DNA from 3 places in the Exiguobacterium sp. UBA6309 genome. Region 1 is predicted to be linked to each of the others. Evidence: riboswitches for the same ligand, from Rfam matches in the RefSeq annotation. Region 1 holds a riboswitch; each other region holds the start of a gene.
What was found. A riboswitch is a leader RNA that binds a small molecule or an ion and turns the genes downstream of it on or off. The one in region 1 is predicted to bind S-adenosylmethionine.

Region 1 (4,440 bases):
CGTCGATTCGAGTCGTATCGGACTGAACAAGCCGACGGCAAAAGCAAAAAAAGGCACGACATTTTATGTCCACCTGGACCAGACGCCACTCTTCTCTGCCGACGTGGCTTACAGTCGCCCAGCTGCCTATTTGAAGAAAGGGACGAAATTAATCGGTCTAAAATCAATTGATGATGATTTTTGGCAAGTTCGCCTGGCAAATGGTCAAACGGGTTACGTCCTCAACCCTTATATCAGCACGAGCAAACCCGATATGAAACTGACACAAAAAGCGATCGACCGGGCGAAAATCTATACGGTCAAACAGACGACGTCGTTCTTTGCGAGTCCAACAAGTCCAAAAGGTAGCGGACTCGTTGAACAAGGCAAACGGGTTTATCCGCGTCATCGAGTCGGAAACTTCTATGTCATCCAGTCAGGCTGGACACCTGTTTATCTTCCTGTATCCGCTGTGACGATCACGTCCGATAAACGGGTCGTTAAAAAGAATAATACGAATACGCGTGGTGAAAAGCTGATCCAAGCAGCAGTCCAACATATCGGCACACCATACACATGGGGTTCGCAAGATGCCGTGAATGGTGGTTTTGACTGTTCCGGTTTGATTCACTACGCGACGAACAAGGCTGGAAAATACGGTGGTCGGACGAACGTTCGTGGCTACTGGTACGGTGCTTTCTTTACGAATCGCCGGACGAGCATCTCAAGTGGTAAACGCTCAGATATCGTCTTCTTCCAGAACACCTATACAGACGGTCCATCGCATATTGGAATCATGCTCGATAACGAACACTTCATCCATGCGGGTGGTTCACAGCTGCAAATCAATTCAATCTATGAACCGCGTTGGCAGGAGCATTTCCTCGGCTTTAAATCGATGTAATAAAAAAGACGAATCCGTCGGTTTCGACGGGTTCGTCTCTTCTTATCGCAACACGTCAGAAAGTCATCTCGACGTATTTCGCCACTTGTCGGTCCATCAAGTATAATTCGATCTGTTCACGATAGGCTTTATAGTGGTCGGATGCGATATGCGCTTCAAGCGCTTCTTCGTCCCGATACACTTCATACAGCATGAATTGATGCTCATCCTCGATCGATTGGTGCAAGGAATAACGTAAGCATCCTTCTTCTTTTTGTGAGGCATGATAGACCGTTTGTAGAATCGGGAAAACTTGATCCGCGAGTCCTGCTTTGATTGTAAGTACAGCGTTGACGACGATTTCTCCCATGTTTCATTATCCCCTTTCGTGATTACCTGTATATGTACCCATTTTCACGAAAAGACACACGTCAAAGGAGCTTGAAGATGCAAACTCAACTTTTTGAAGCACTTGAACAATTTGAACCCACGATGATCGCGTTACGTCGTGATTTCCACCGGCATCCGGAACTGTCCTTCCAAGAAGTCCGCACACCAGAACGGATTGCTACCTTTTACACAGAACGAGGCATTCCTCATCAAACAGCCGTTGGAGATCGTGGGGTCGTCGCGACGATTGAAGGTAAACAACCTGGTCCGACGATTGCTGTCCGCGCAGATTTTGACGCATTACCACTTCAGGAAGAGACAACGCTTGCTTTCCGGTCGATCCATCCTGGTATCATGCATGCTTGCGGGCATGATGGTCACACGGCAATGGTGATGGCCCTGGCTGCTACGCTCTATCCGTTACGTGATCAATTGCAAGGAACGATTCGAATCATTCACCAGCATGGTGAAGAGGTCTTTCCCGGTGGAGCAATTCAAATGATTGAAGCCGGTGTCCTCGAAGGTGTCGATGCGATTTTTGCGACACATCTCGAAAATGATTTACCGGTTGGTACGATTGGGTTTCGGGAAGGACATACATTATGTGCGATCGACGAATTCGAAATCATCGTCCACGGTCAAGGCGGGCATGCCCAAGCACCACATAAAACAAAAGATGCGCTCGTCGCTGGAGCGCAGCTCGTCTGCAACTTACAGCATCTCGTCAGTCGACGGGTCGATCCGTTTGAGCCTGCTGTTCTTGCAATTGGTTCTTTCCATGCGGGAACGGCTCCGAACATCGTCACGGGTGAAGCACGCATCGTCGGTGAAATTCGGACGTTCAATGAGACATTGCGGCATCAGCTCCGGCAAGAAGTCGATCTTGTCGCCAAAACGACATGTGCCGGCATCGGTGCTACCTATTCAATCGACTTCACGACTGGTTATCCAGCACTCTGGAATCATCCGGACGAGACAAAACTTGTTCAGGAAGCCGCTTCTTTCTTACCGGAAGCATCCGTCCGGGCACTCACACCAATGATGGCTGCGGATGACTTCGCGCATTATCTAACACATGTCCCGGGAAGTTATTTCTTTACTGGCTCCGGATATACGGACGGTCGCGTCAACTATCCACAGCATCATCCGCAGTACGAAATCAACGAACAGGCGTTGTTGATTGGTGCGAAGACACTCGGAGCGACGGTTTTACGTGCCTTGAAACCTAAGGATTGACTTTATTTCTGTGTGAATGGTATCATCACAACAATGATAACGAATGACATCAACTTCATATACCCTTATCAAGAGTGGACCGAGAGATCTGGATCGATGACGTCCCAGCAACCTGCGCATAGCAAGGTGCTACGACCAGCAAAGCGAAAGCTTTGGTTGATAAAAAGCGGCGACTCCTTTTGCAACCAAGCGAAGGAGTCGTTTTCGTTTTCTCGCTGTCAGACATACAATGGGGATTTCCCACGGAGAGGAAGAGACAGATGGAAAAAGCAACATTTGCAGGTGGATGTTTTTGGTGCATGGTGACACCGTTTGAAGAATTACCAGGAATCGAGGGAATCGTATCAGGTTACATGGGCGGACACGTCGACAATCCGACATACGAGCAAGTCAAGACAGGAACGACGGGACATCTCGAAGTCGTCCAAATCACGTTTGACCCGAGCCTGTTCCCGTACGAGCGTCTGCTCGAACTCTACTGGCCACAAACGGATCCGACGGATGCAGAAGGTCAATTCCAAGATCGCGGCACGCAGTACGCGCCAGCAATCTTCTATCATACGGATGCGCAGCATGAAGCTGCGATTACTTCTCGTGACGCTCTTGCTGCAAGCAACCGTTTCAAACAGCCAATCGTGACGCGGATCGATGCTGCTTCTGAATTTTATCCGGCGGAAGAGTACCACCAAGACTTCCATAAGAAAAATCCAGAACACTATAAAAAAGATCGTGCTGCTTCTGGTCGCGATGCTTTCATCGAACAGGAATGGAAAGATACGACGACGGTCTGATTCAAAAAAATGTATATAAAAACAGGTCAGTAAACGTTGGTTTGCTGACCTGTTTCATTGTTATGGAAAAAGTAAGTCATGAAACACGTTCTACTTGATCCTTTGCCTGTTGTTCCGGTGCCACGACTTGATACCGTTTCAAGACGAAGATGCCACACACCATGACAGCGAGACCGATGAGCTGACCAAACGATAAGTCGATTTGTGGCAAACCGAACCAACCGAACGTATCAACAGCAAGGGCAAAGCTCAACTGCGAAATCAACACGACAGAAATCGCGACGGACGGACCAAGCAATTGAATCCCGCGCATGACACAAAAGACGACACCGACACCCACGAGTCCACCGAACCAGTAGAGTGGTGACACGTTTTGAATCTGTCCGATCGTTCCACCACGAAACAGGACATACGTGATGCTTGCTCCGATGAAGCCGACGAAGAAAACCAGCGTCGTCGTTGCCCATGCGCCGAATGCATTACTCATCCGAGCATTCAATACCGTCTGCAAACTGATTAACATTCCAGCCAATACGGCACACACAATGCCTATTATCATGTTCGTTCCTCCTTACTCATAGCTGTTACCGTTCGCTTTCTCGCGAATCCGTTCCAAATCGACGATGATGATCTTGCCACGTCGTCGAACAAGAATCTCTTCCTCACACAACTTCGTGATGATCCGGTTGAGATGACGATAACTTGTTCCAAGCCAGTCAGCGACGTCATGTAGATTCGACGTCCGCATCTCCTGATAAAACAAACTGTCACTAGCTTCGGACGCAATCGATAATAAGTAGCCTGCAAATCGCTCCTCGACCGTATAGAGTACGTGGTGCGACGCTGATTTCGAATCGGCATACCACTTCGCTGTAATTGTTCTTAGTAAAAATTGCAGAAAGACATTCGTCGTATTGTGCTCGCGTAAAATCGTATACGGCACGCTCAACACATCGACATCGGTCACCGCCTCAACTGTATTCAACACTTCTCGTTCATTGATGAACTCGGCGTCACCAATCACTGTCAGTGGTGTTTTGAATCGTAAAATCCGTTGTTTTCCTTCTGATGAAGCAGCAGAAATCTTGACCTTGCCTGCGACGATGAAGTACATCCGGTCGATTGTCGCACCGGTCGTACAGAGGAGTTCTCCTTTTCGGA
Region 2 (4,440 bases), on a different contig from region 1:
TTCATTCGATTTGCCTGCTGGTACGCGCATTTTGGCGAAGCTCGAATGGATGAACCCTGGGGGCAGCGTCAAAGACCGCCTTGGCATTCAACTCGTTGATGCAGCAATCGAAAACGGACATGTGACACCAGGCGGTACGATCATCGAGCCGACAGCCGGGAATACCGGCATCGGCTTGGCGCTTGCCGCTAAAAAATATGATCTTCAAGTCATCTGTGTCGTTCCTGAAAAATTCAGTCAGGAAAAACAGACGTTGATGCGGGCACTCGGCGCAACCGTCGTCAACACGCCGACTGAACTCGATATGCAAGGGGCGATCGACCGGGCAAAAGAACTCGGTCAGGAAATTCCGAACAGTTACGTTCCGTTACAATTCGAAAACGAAGAGAACCCAGTCACGTATCAGCGGACACTCGGTCCTGAGCTGATTGCGGACTTGCCGCACATCGACTGGTTCGTTGCCGGTTGTGGTTCAGGTGGTACGTTCGCCGGAACAGCGGACTTCTTAAAACAACGTCTCGGTACAAAAGCAGCGATCGTCGAACCGGAAGGCTCCGTCTTAAATGGTGGTCCAGCCGGTCCGCATAAGACAGAAGGCATTGGAACAGCGAAATGGCCAAGTCTCGTTCCGCGTGAACTCGTCGACGAGATTCATACGATTTCTGACCGCGATGCATTTGACGCGGTTCATACACTCGCTGCTCGCGAAGGATTACTCGTTGGTAGTTCAGCAGGTGCAGCGCTCGTTGCTGCGCTTGATATCGCAAAGCGTCACCCCGGCAGTACGATCGTCACCGTCTTCGCAGACAGTGCCGAACGCTATTTAAGCCAACAAATCTTTGAAAAGGTGGACGAAACTCATGCGTAAGAAGACAGCATTGATTCATGGAGGAACAGGTGTCGACCGGGCAACAGGAGCCGTCACACCTCCGATCTATCAAACAAGCACATACAAGCAGGATAAAATCGGTCAACTCAAGGACGGATACGAATACTCACGGACAGCGAACCCGACTCGGACGAGCATCGAACGTTTGATTGCGGATCTCGAGGGCGGCGCACGTGGTTTTGCCTTCGGTTCTGGGATGGCAGCGATTCACGCCGTCTTCCACTTGCTTGAGTCTGGCGACCACATCGTCATGACGGATGATGTCTACGGTGGTACGTTCCGCTTGATGCAACGTGTCTTACCGAAGTTCAACATTCAAGTGACATTCGTCGATACGACGGACCTTGCGGCAACGGAAGCAGCGATCCAAGACAACACGAAGATCGTCTACGTCGAAACACCGACGAACCCGTTATTGAAAGTAACGGACATCGCAGCGATCGCAACGATCGCCAAACGTCACGATCTTAAACTCGTCGTCGACAACACGTTCGCGACTCCATATCATCAACAACCACTCGCGCTCGGTGCAGACATCGTCTTGCACAGTGCGACGAAATACATCGGCGGACACTCGGACGTCGTCGCTGGACTTGTCGTCGTTAAAGATGATGCGCTCGGCGAAGAGTTGCATTTCATCCAAAACTCGACAGGCGGCGTGCTTGGACCGCAAGACAGCTTCTTGCTCGTCCGTGGTCTTCGTACGCTCGGTATCCGGATGGATGCAATCGAAGAGACAGCACATGATCTCGTTGCGTTCCTACAAGCGCAAGATATCGTCTCGAACATCTTCTACCCAGGACTTGCATCGCACCCTGGTCACGACATCCAAGCGAAACAAGCGACTGGATTTGGTGGGATGATCAGCTTTGATGTCGGTTCAGCAGCGAACGCAGAAAAACTCGTCGAGGCGACACATTTCTTCACACTCGCTGAGAGTCTTGGTGCCGTCGAGAGCCTGATTTCCGTTCCGGCACGGATGACGCACGCGTCGATCCCAGCAGAACGTCGGGCAGAACTCGGCATCACGGACGGTCTCGTCCGGATTTCAGTTGGACTTGAGGATGCGGAAGATTTGAAAGAAGACTTAACACGTGCTTTCACGTTCCTCGAAAAAGTTTCTGAAAAAACTGTTTGACAACAAAAATAACCCCTGCTAATATTCAGAATATATTCTACAAACTTAATACCGAAACTCTTATCGAGAGTGGTGGAGGGACTGGCCCGATGAAACCCGGCAACCGCGGATCTAATCCGAAGTGGTGCTAATTCCAGCAGACAAAAGTCTGGGAGATGAGAGCAAATGGTTTTGTGTACTGAAAAGTGCGCGCGTTTGCTCTAAAACGCGCGCACTTTTTTTATTTTAGGAGGGACAGTAGTGATTCGTTTACAAGACGTAGGAAAGATTTATCGCTCAAAGCGCGGAGCGGTCGAAGCCGTAGCGAATGTCGATCTGACAATCGAGCGCGGTGAAATTTTTGGAATAATCGGTTATTCCGGAGCAGGGAAATCGACCTTGATCCGATTGCTGAATATGCTTGAAGCACCAACGAGTGGTTCGATTCAAATCGATGGTGTTGAGATGACATCACTCAAACCAAAAGAATTACGAGGCGTCCGCAAGAATGTCTCGATGGTCTTTCAGCACTTCAACTTACTCTGGTCACGGACGGTTGAAGAAAACATCATGTTCCCACTCGAGCTCGGTGGCTTCCCGAAAGCACACCGCAAGGAACGGGTAGCGGAATTGATCCAACTCGTTGGTTTAGACGGACGTGAAAAAGCCTATCCGTCGCAATTATCGGGTGGTCAAAAGCAACGTGTCGGTATCGCTCGGGCACTGGCATCGAACCCGGACGTTCTCTTATGTGACGAGGCAACAAGTGCACTCGACCCGAAGACGACGGACTCGATTCTTGAGTTACTTGTCGATATCAACGAAAAACTGAAACTGACGATCGTCTTGATCACACACGAGATGCACGTCATTCAAAAAATCTGTCACCGGGTCGCTGTCATGGAAGCCGGTAAAATCGTCGAGCAAGGACCGGTTGCAGAAGTCTTCCGTCATCCGAAGCAAGCGATGACGAAGGAGTTTGTCAAACAATTGACGTCGCCGTCGGAAAACGAGTTGACGTTCGCGAAACTACGCGAACGGTACCCAACCGGAAAAATCGTTCAGTTGACGTTCGTCGGATCAACAGCGGAAAGCCCGATCCTCGCGGAAGTCATGAAGGATTCACCGGTCCTGTTTAATATCATCGGCGGAAACGTCGGTCAATCGCAGGAAGGGGCACTCGGTACACTGTTCATTCAGTTGATCGGGGAAACAGCAGCAACACAAGCGGTCATCACGAAGCTTCAAGCCAGTGATGTTGAAGTGGAGGTGGATCACCGATGATTTCATTCTTTGACAACCTAGATTGGGACATGGTGTGGGAAGCGACAGGCAGTACGATCTATATGACGGCAATCGCTGGGTTTTCGACATTCGTTCTCGGTTTGATCATTGGTTTACTATTGTATGCGACAAACGAAGAGTTATTGTTCAAGAATCGGGCGTTCTATTCAGTGTTGAGCTTGATCGTCAACGTCTTCCGTTCGATTCCGTTCATCATCTTACTGATCTTATTGATTCCATTTACGACAGCGATCGTCGGTTCGTTCCTCGGACCAACGGCAGCATTACCGGCACTGATTTTCGGTGCTGCACCATTTTACGGTCGGATGGTTGAACTCGCGTTACGTGAAGTCGATAAAGGTGTCATCGAGGCAGCTGAATCGATGGGGGCGACGAAGTTCCAAATCATCTATAAAGTCTTAATCCCGGAAGCATTGCCTGCCATCGTTTCTGGTATCACGGTCACACTCGTCTCACTTGTCGGTTATACGGCAATGGCCGGAGTAGTCGGCGGAGGTGGACTTGGGGACATGGCCTTTATCGAAGGATTCCAGCGTTCTCAAAACGATGTCATCGTCATTGCGACACTCTTAATCTTAGCGATCGTCTTCGTCATCCAAATCATTGGTGATTTGCTGATCCGTGCGATCGATAAACGTTAATTCGAAACTTAATCATATTGGAGGAATCATTCATGAAAACTTGGAAAAAATTCGTAGGTACTGCTGCTGTATCCGTCTTAGCTATTAGTCTTGCTGCATGTGGCGAAAAATCATCAGGATCAGACAGCGACGACAAAACACTTGTCATCGGTGCTTCAAACGTACCGCACGCTGAGATTCTTCAGCACGTTAAAAAAGAATACGAAGCAAAAGGTTACAAGCTTGAAATCAAGAAGTTCCAAGATTACGTACTTCCGAACAAAGCGCTCGCTTCAAAAGAAATCGATGCGAACTACTTCCAGCACGTACCGTATCTTGAGCAACAAGAGAAAGAAAACAAATCGTATAAGTTCGCGAACGCAGGTGGCGTCCATGTTGAACCACTCGGTATCTACTCGAAGAAATACAAGTCACTCGATAAGTTGCCAAACGGTGCAACGATCTTAACGAGCTCAAACGTCGCGGAACGCGGTCGTGTCTTGACGTTC
Region 3 (4,440 bases), on a different contig from region 1:
AAGCCCTCTTCTGCCAATGTATCGAGGTGATGTTCCTTGAAGTTCGAGACACCGATCGCTTTGATCTTGCCTGCTTCATACAGTTCAACCATTGCTTTCCACGCTTCGATATAGCCTTCGACTGGCCAGTGGATCAGGTAGAGGTCAAGGTAGTCTGTTTCGAGACGTTCGAGCGATTCTGCGAATGCTTCCTTCGTCCGACCGGCACGAATATCATCGTTCCAGACTTTCGACGTTAAGAAGAGATCCTCACGTTTCACGCCGCTTTCTTTGATTCCTTTTGCGACACCGCGCTCGTTTTTATAGACAGCAGCTGTATCGATATGACGATAGCCGACACGTAGTGCTTCAGCAACAGCAGCGGGTGCTTCTGTTTCTTCGTCTACTTGCCAGACACCGAATCCGATTTGGGGAATCGTAATACCGTTTGAAAGTTTTGCGTATTGCATGTGTTACTCCTCCTCATAAAACGTAGTTTAGATTTGCTCGTTTAGTTTAGCACGAACGAACAAAACCGTCCGTTTCCATGCTCATGGAGGAATAGAATGGGTTAAAATAAAAGAGAATTCATCACATCTGACTGTATGTCAGAAAGAGGGGGAGAAAGGATGGCTCAAAAGAATAAAAAGCTATCAAAGGGAGCTTGGCTTAGTATTAGTGCCTTGTTGGTCACGCAAGCAGTTAGCCTATTTTTCAGTGCACGAAAATCAGGACGTAACCCGTGGGTATGGGGAGGCGCGGGACTCCTTCAGTTTCCACTTCCAGCAATCGCGTATTTGATTTTAGAACGACAAGCGAAGCAGAAAAAATAATGAAACAGGTCCGATCACCATGATCGGACCTGTCGTTGGTTAAGAAGAGATTTTTTCCTGTTGAGCAACGGATTTCTTCGGACGTGGGAAACCAAAGATGATGGCAATCGATCCACAGACGAAGAGCAGGAACGGATAGAACAGATACGGAATCAGTTCCGGTGAAGCCGTCTTCGTCAACTCTGCTGCGATCAAGAGTTGTGCCCCATACGGAATGATACCTTGAATCCCACAAGAGAAGATATCAAGAATACTCGCTGATTTCTTGCGATCGATTTCATACGTATCGGCGATTTCAGCCGCGAGTGGTCCAGCGACAAGAATCGAGATCGTATTGTTCGCCGTTGCGAGGTTCGTTGCACTGACGAGTGCCGCCATACTGAATTCGGCACCGCGACGCTGTGAAATCTTGCGCGTCAACGTCTCCTTCAAGTAGGCGATTCCACCGTTGAACGTAATCAAACTGACGAGACCACCCATGAGGAGCGTCAAGATTGAAATCTCTGCCATGCCCATCATTCCTTTTGACATCGAAAGGACGAACCCACTTAAACCGAAGCTACCGTCAATCATACCGATGATGCCAGTGAGCAATGTACCACCGACGAGAACGAGGATGACGTTAACACCAAATAGTGCAAGGACGATGACGGCGAGATATGGAATCAATTTGTAGAACTCGAATGCTTTAGCCGTTACCGCATCGCCAGAACCAGAAACGAATGCGAGTAAGATGACCGTCAAGATGGCAGCCGGGAGAACGATCATGAAGTTCGTTCGGAACTTATCACGCATGTTCGTTTTTTGCGTTCGAACGGCAGCGATCGTCGTATCTGAGATGAACGACAAGTTATCGCCGAACATCGAACCCCCAACGACTGACGCTGCTGCGATTGCGACGTTGATGCCTGTTGCTTCATGAATACCGAAGGCGATCGGTGCGAGTGCAGCAATCGTTCCAGTCGAAGTTCCCATTGCCATCGAGATGAAGGCAGCGATGACGAACAGACCGCTCATCAGGAGTGACGGAGGTAGGAACGTTAAGGCAGCATTGACGGTCGCATCAATGGCGCCGATTGCTTCTGCCGTTCCAGAGAACGTACCGGCTAATAAGAAGATGAAGACCATAATCATGATATCGGGATTTCCGGCACCGGTTGCGATTCGTTCAACCGTTTGATTAATCGATCCTTTCGTCGTGATTGCAGCAAAGATCAGCGCGATCAAAGCAGCGATAAGAATCGGGAATTTGTAAAAGTCGTCATAGAAGATGCCGGCTCCGATGAAGAGGACCAGAAATACGACGAGGGGAAGCAGTGCCCATTTGTTAGGCGTGATCATTTCATTCATTGTTGACACCTCGTTTCTCAAAGATACAAAAAAAGACCCCTTCGCAAGAAAGAAGGAGGTCTTTATGAAATAAAGACGCTCTTCTTATCTCTCAAGCTTTCGCTTGCTGGATTTGGCACAGTACGAATCAAATCGTCCGCTGCCGAAACATCATTGGGCCAGTCCCTCCGTTTCTCGCGATAAAAAGAAGTCATTCAATTGTTGTAAAACACGTTTCTTACCGTACCGCATTGAGTAACGCGTGTCAACTGTACTTTACTGAAGTGCCTGTTCTAACGTCTGGACGTTTTCTTCCATCAACTTAAAATACGAGCTGTTTTGCTGCGATTTCGTCACCGACTCGAGGTTATGGATCGTCACGGATTTAGCTCCGATTTCTTTTTGGATGACACGCGCAACCTTTGGTGAAACCGTTTCTTCGAACGCGACGTATTTCAAATCATGCATCCGCGCTTCTTTCACTAAAGCAGCCAGTTGCTTTTGTGAGGGTTCATCGGAAGGGGAAATTCCGGCGATTGGAAGCTGCGTGAAACCATATCGTTCGGCGAGGTAACCGTAAGCTGCATGTGTGACGAGAAGTTCTTTTTTTGATCCGTCAGCGACGGCTTGCTTGAACTCTTTATCGAGTGCGTCAGCCTGCTGATCGAACGCTTTCAAGTTTTTTTCGAATGTTGCTTTGTCTTTTGGTACTTCTTTTGATAAGGCGACTGTGATAGAACGTGCCATTGCTTTGGCGTTGACAGGATCAAGCCAGACGTGTGGATCGTATTTTCCATGATCGTGTCCTTCCTCTTCGTGCGCCTGCTCATCTTCTGTATGTCCCTCTTCTTCATGTGCGTGAAGCGTAGCATCCGATTCCAGCAAAGTGACATCCTTACTCGTCTCGATGAACCGGACGTCCGTGCCTTTTAGACTCTCTTGGATTTTTTTTGAATAGGGTTCAAGTGTCGTACCCGTCAAAAGGAAAAGGTCACCTTTGGCAATCTCAGTGAGTTGCTTTGACGTCGGTTCATAGGAGTGCGGATCTGCTCCAGGTGGGACGATCATCTTGACGTTGACTTGATTACCACCGATTTCACGGGCAATGGCAGCTGTTGCGAACGTCGATGTATAGATTTCCGTCTTTTTATCATCTGAAGTCGATGAATCGGTGTTTGATCCACAAGCTGCGAGGATACTTGCGCTCGCGAATGCGACCGTTAAAGCAGGAATGATTTTTTTCATTATATGTTACCTCCGTTATTAAAACGTAATTATTCCGATTTGGACTTTTTCACTATAGCGGAACGTTTGAGAAGCGTCAAGTACGAATACCGAGACGTTCGACTTCTTTTAAAACGGGGTAAAAGGATAATAAAGTGAAGGAATTGGTACGTCTTTTGGAGGTGATCAAGTGAAACGTGAAACTGCATGGCTAATGGGGGGAGCTGCACTACTAACGACGGCAGCTGCGGGAGCAAGTATCTGGAACAATTACGGTGCATTACTTCGATGGACTGAACCCGCCTTGCCAATCACAGAAAAACAACTCGCATCGCGGACACTCACTTACAAACAAGTGGGAGACCGTACCTTACAACTCGATCTCTATTATCCGCCGGGGGAAGGACCGTTTCCGGTCGCGATCTACGCGCACGGTGGCGCATTCGTTCGTGGAGAGCGCGAGGATCTGTTCTGTTTTAGCCCGATCGTTGATCGCCTGCTTGAACTTGGGGTTGCTGTTTGTAGTATCGATTATCGTCTGTTTGAAGAAGGCAGTTATTTTCCGGATAATCTCGAAGATGTACGGGATGCCTTATGCTTTTTGAACAAAGAAGCAGATGATCTTCGCATTTTAAGAGGACGGATGATGGTATGGGGAGACTCAGCCGGAGCTGCACTCATGCTGACGACGGCACTTGCCCCATCTGCTTTCGTTGGTGAGCGAGATGAACGACACATGCCATTGATTAGTGGTGTCATTGCCTTATATCCACCGACGAATTTTTTATTGTTTACTTTCATTCAGACCTGGATCGCTCACATTAAGTTTTATAAAGGTGGACGGGAAGAATGGCGCAAGCTCATGACCCACGTTTCACCTGTGACGCATCTCTCGTCAGACGCCCCACCGATCATGCTCCTGCATGGCAAAAAAGATCCAATCGTTCCGTTTTCCCAAGCTCTTCACTTCGTTGAAAAAGGAGCCGATGTCGGAGCTGATGTCCGTTTGTTTTCTTTTCCGAACGGTACCCACTCACTTGCTAGTTTTGCACAGACCGAAAATCCATTGAAAATT

Region 2: it holds a riboswitch for S-adenosylmethionine, as region 1 does, so the genes downstream of both, B3M90_RS08025 (methionine ABC transporter ATP-binding protein) here and msrA (peptide-methionine (S)-S-oxide reductase MsrA) in region 1, are expected to answer to the same signal.
Region 3: it holds a riboswitch for S-adenosylmethionine, as region 1 does, so the genes downstream of both, B3M90_RS01115 (Na+/H+ antiporter NhaC family protein) here and msrA (peptide-methionine (S)-S-oxide reductase MsrA) in region 1, are expected to answer to the same signal.

The regions. Positions count from the first base shown of each region.
Region 1 is NZ_DJTL01000012.1:36,536-40,975, forward strand. It holds gene B3M90_RS03465 (C40 family peptidase) at 1-883, shown strand, start outside; gene B3M90_RS03470 (putative quinol monooxygenase) at 939-1,232, opposite strand; gene B3M90_RS03475 (M20 metallopeptidase family protein) at 1,310-2,488, shown strand; SAM riboswitch class I at 2,551-2,654, shown strand; gene msrA (peptide-methionine (S)-S-oxide reductase MsrA) at 2,749-3,279, shown strand; gene B3M90_RS03485 (DMT family transporter) at 3,356-3,838, opposite strand; gene B3M90_RS03490 (Crp/Fnr family transcriptional regulator) at 3,851-4,440, opposite strand, start outside.
Region 2 is NZ_DJTL01000025.1:306,281-310,720, reverse strand. It holds gene B3M90_RS08035 (PLP-dependent cysteine synthase family protein) at 1-868, shown strand, start outside; gene B3M90_RS08030 (bifunctional cystathionine gamma-lyase/homocysteine desulfhydrase) at 861-2,027, shown strand; SAM riboswitch class I at 2,085-2,189, shown strand; gene B3M90_RS08025 (methionine ABC transporter ATP-binding protein) at 2,268-3,290, shown strand; gene B3M90_RS08020 (methionine ABC transporter permease) at 3,287-3,952, shown strand; gene B3M90_RS08015 (MetQ/NlpA family ABC transporter substrate-binding protein) at 3,985-4,440, shown strand, end outside.
Region 3 is NZ_DJTL01000008.1:19,185-23,624, forward strand. It holds gene B3M90_RS01105 (aldo/keto reductase) at 1-449, opposite strand, end outside; gene B3M90_RS01110 (hypothetical protein) at 609-812, shown strand; gene B3M90_RS01115 (Na+/H+ antiporter NhaC family protein) at 852-2,162, opposite strand; SAM riboswitch class I at 2,244-2,348, opposite strand; gene B3M90_RS01120 (metal ABC transporter solute-binding protein, Zn/Mn family) at 2,418-3,386, opposite strand; gene B3M90_RS01125 (alpha/beta hydrolase) at 3,556-4,440, shown strand, end outside.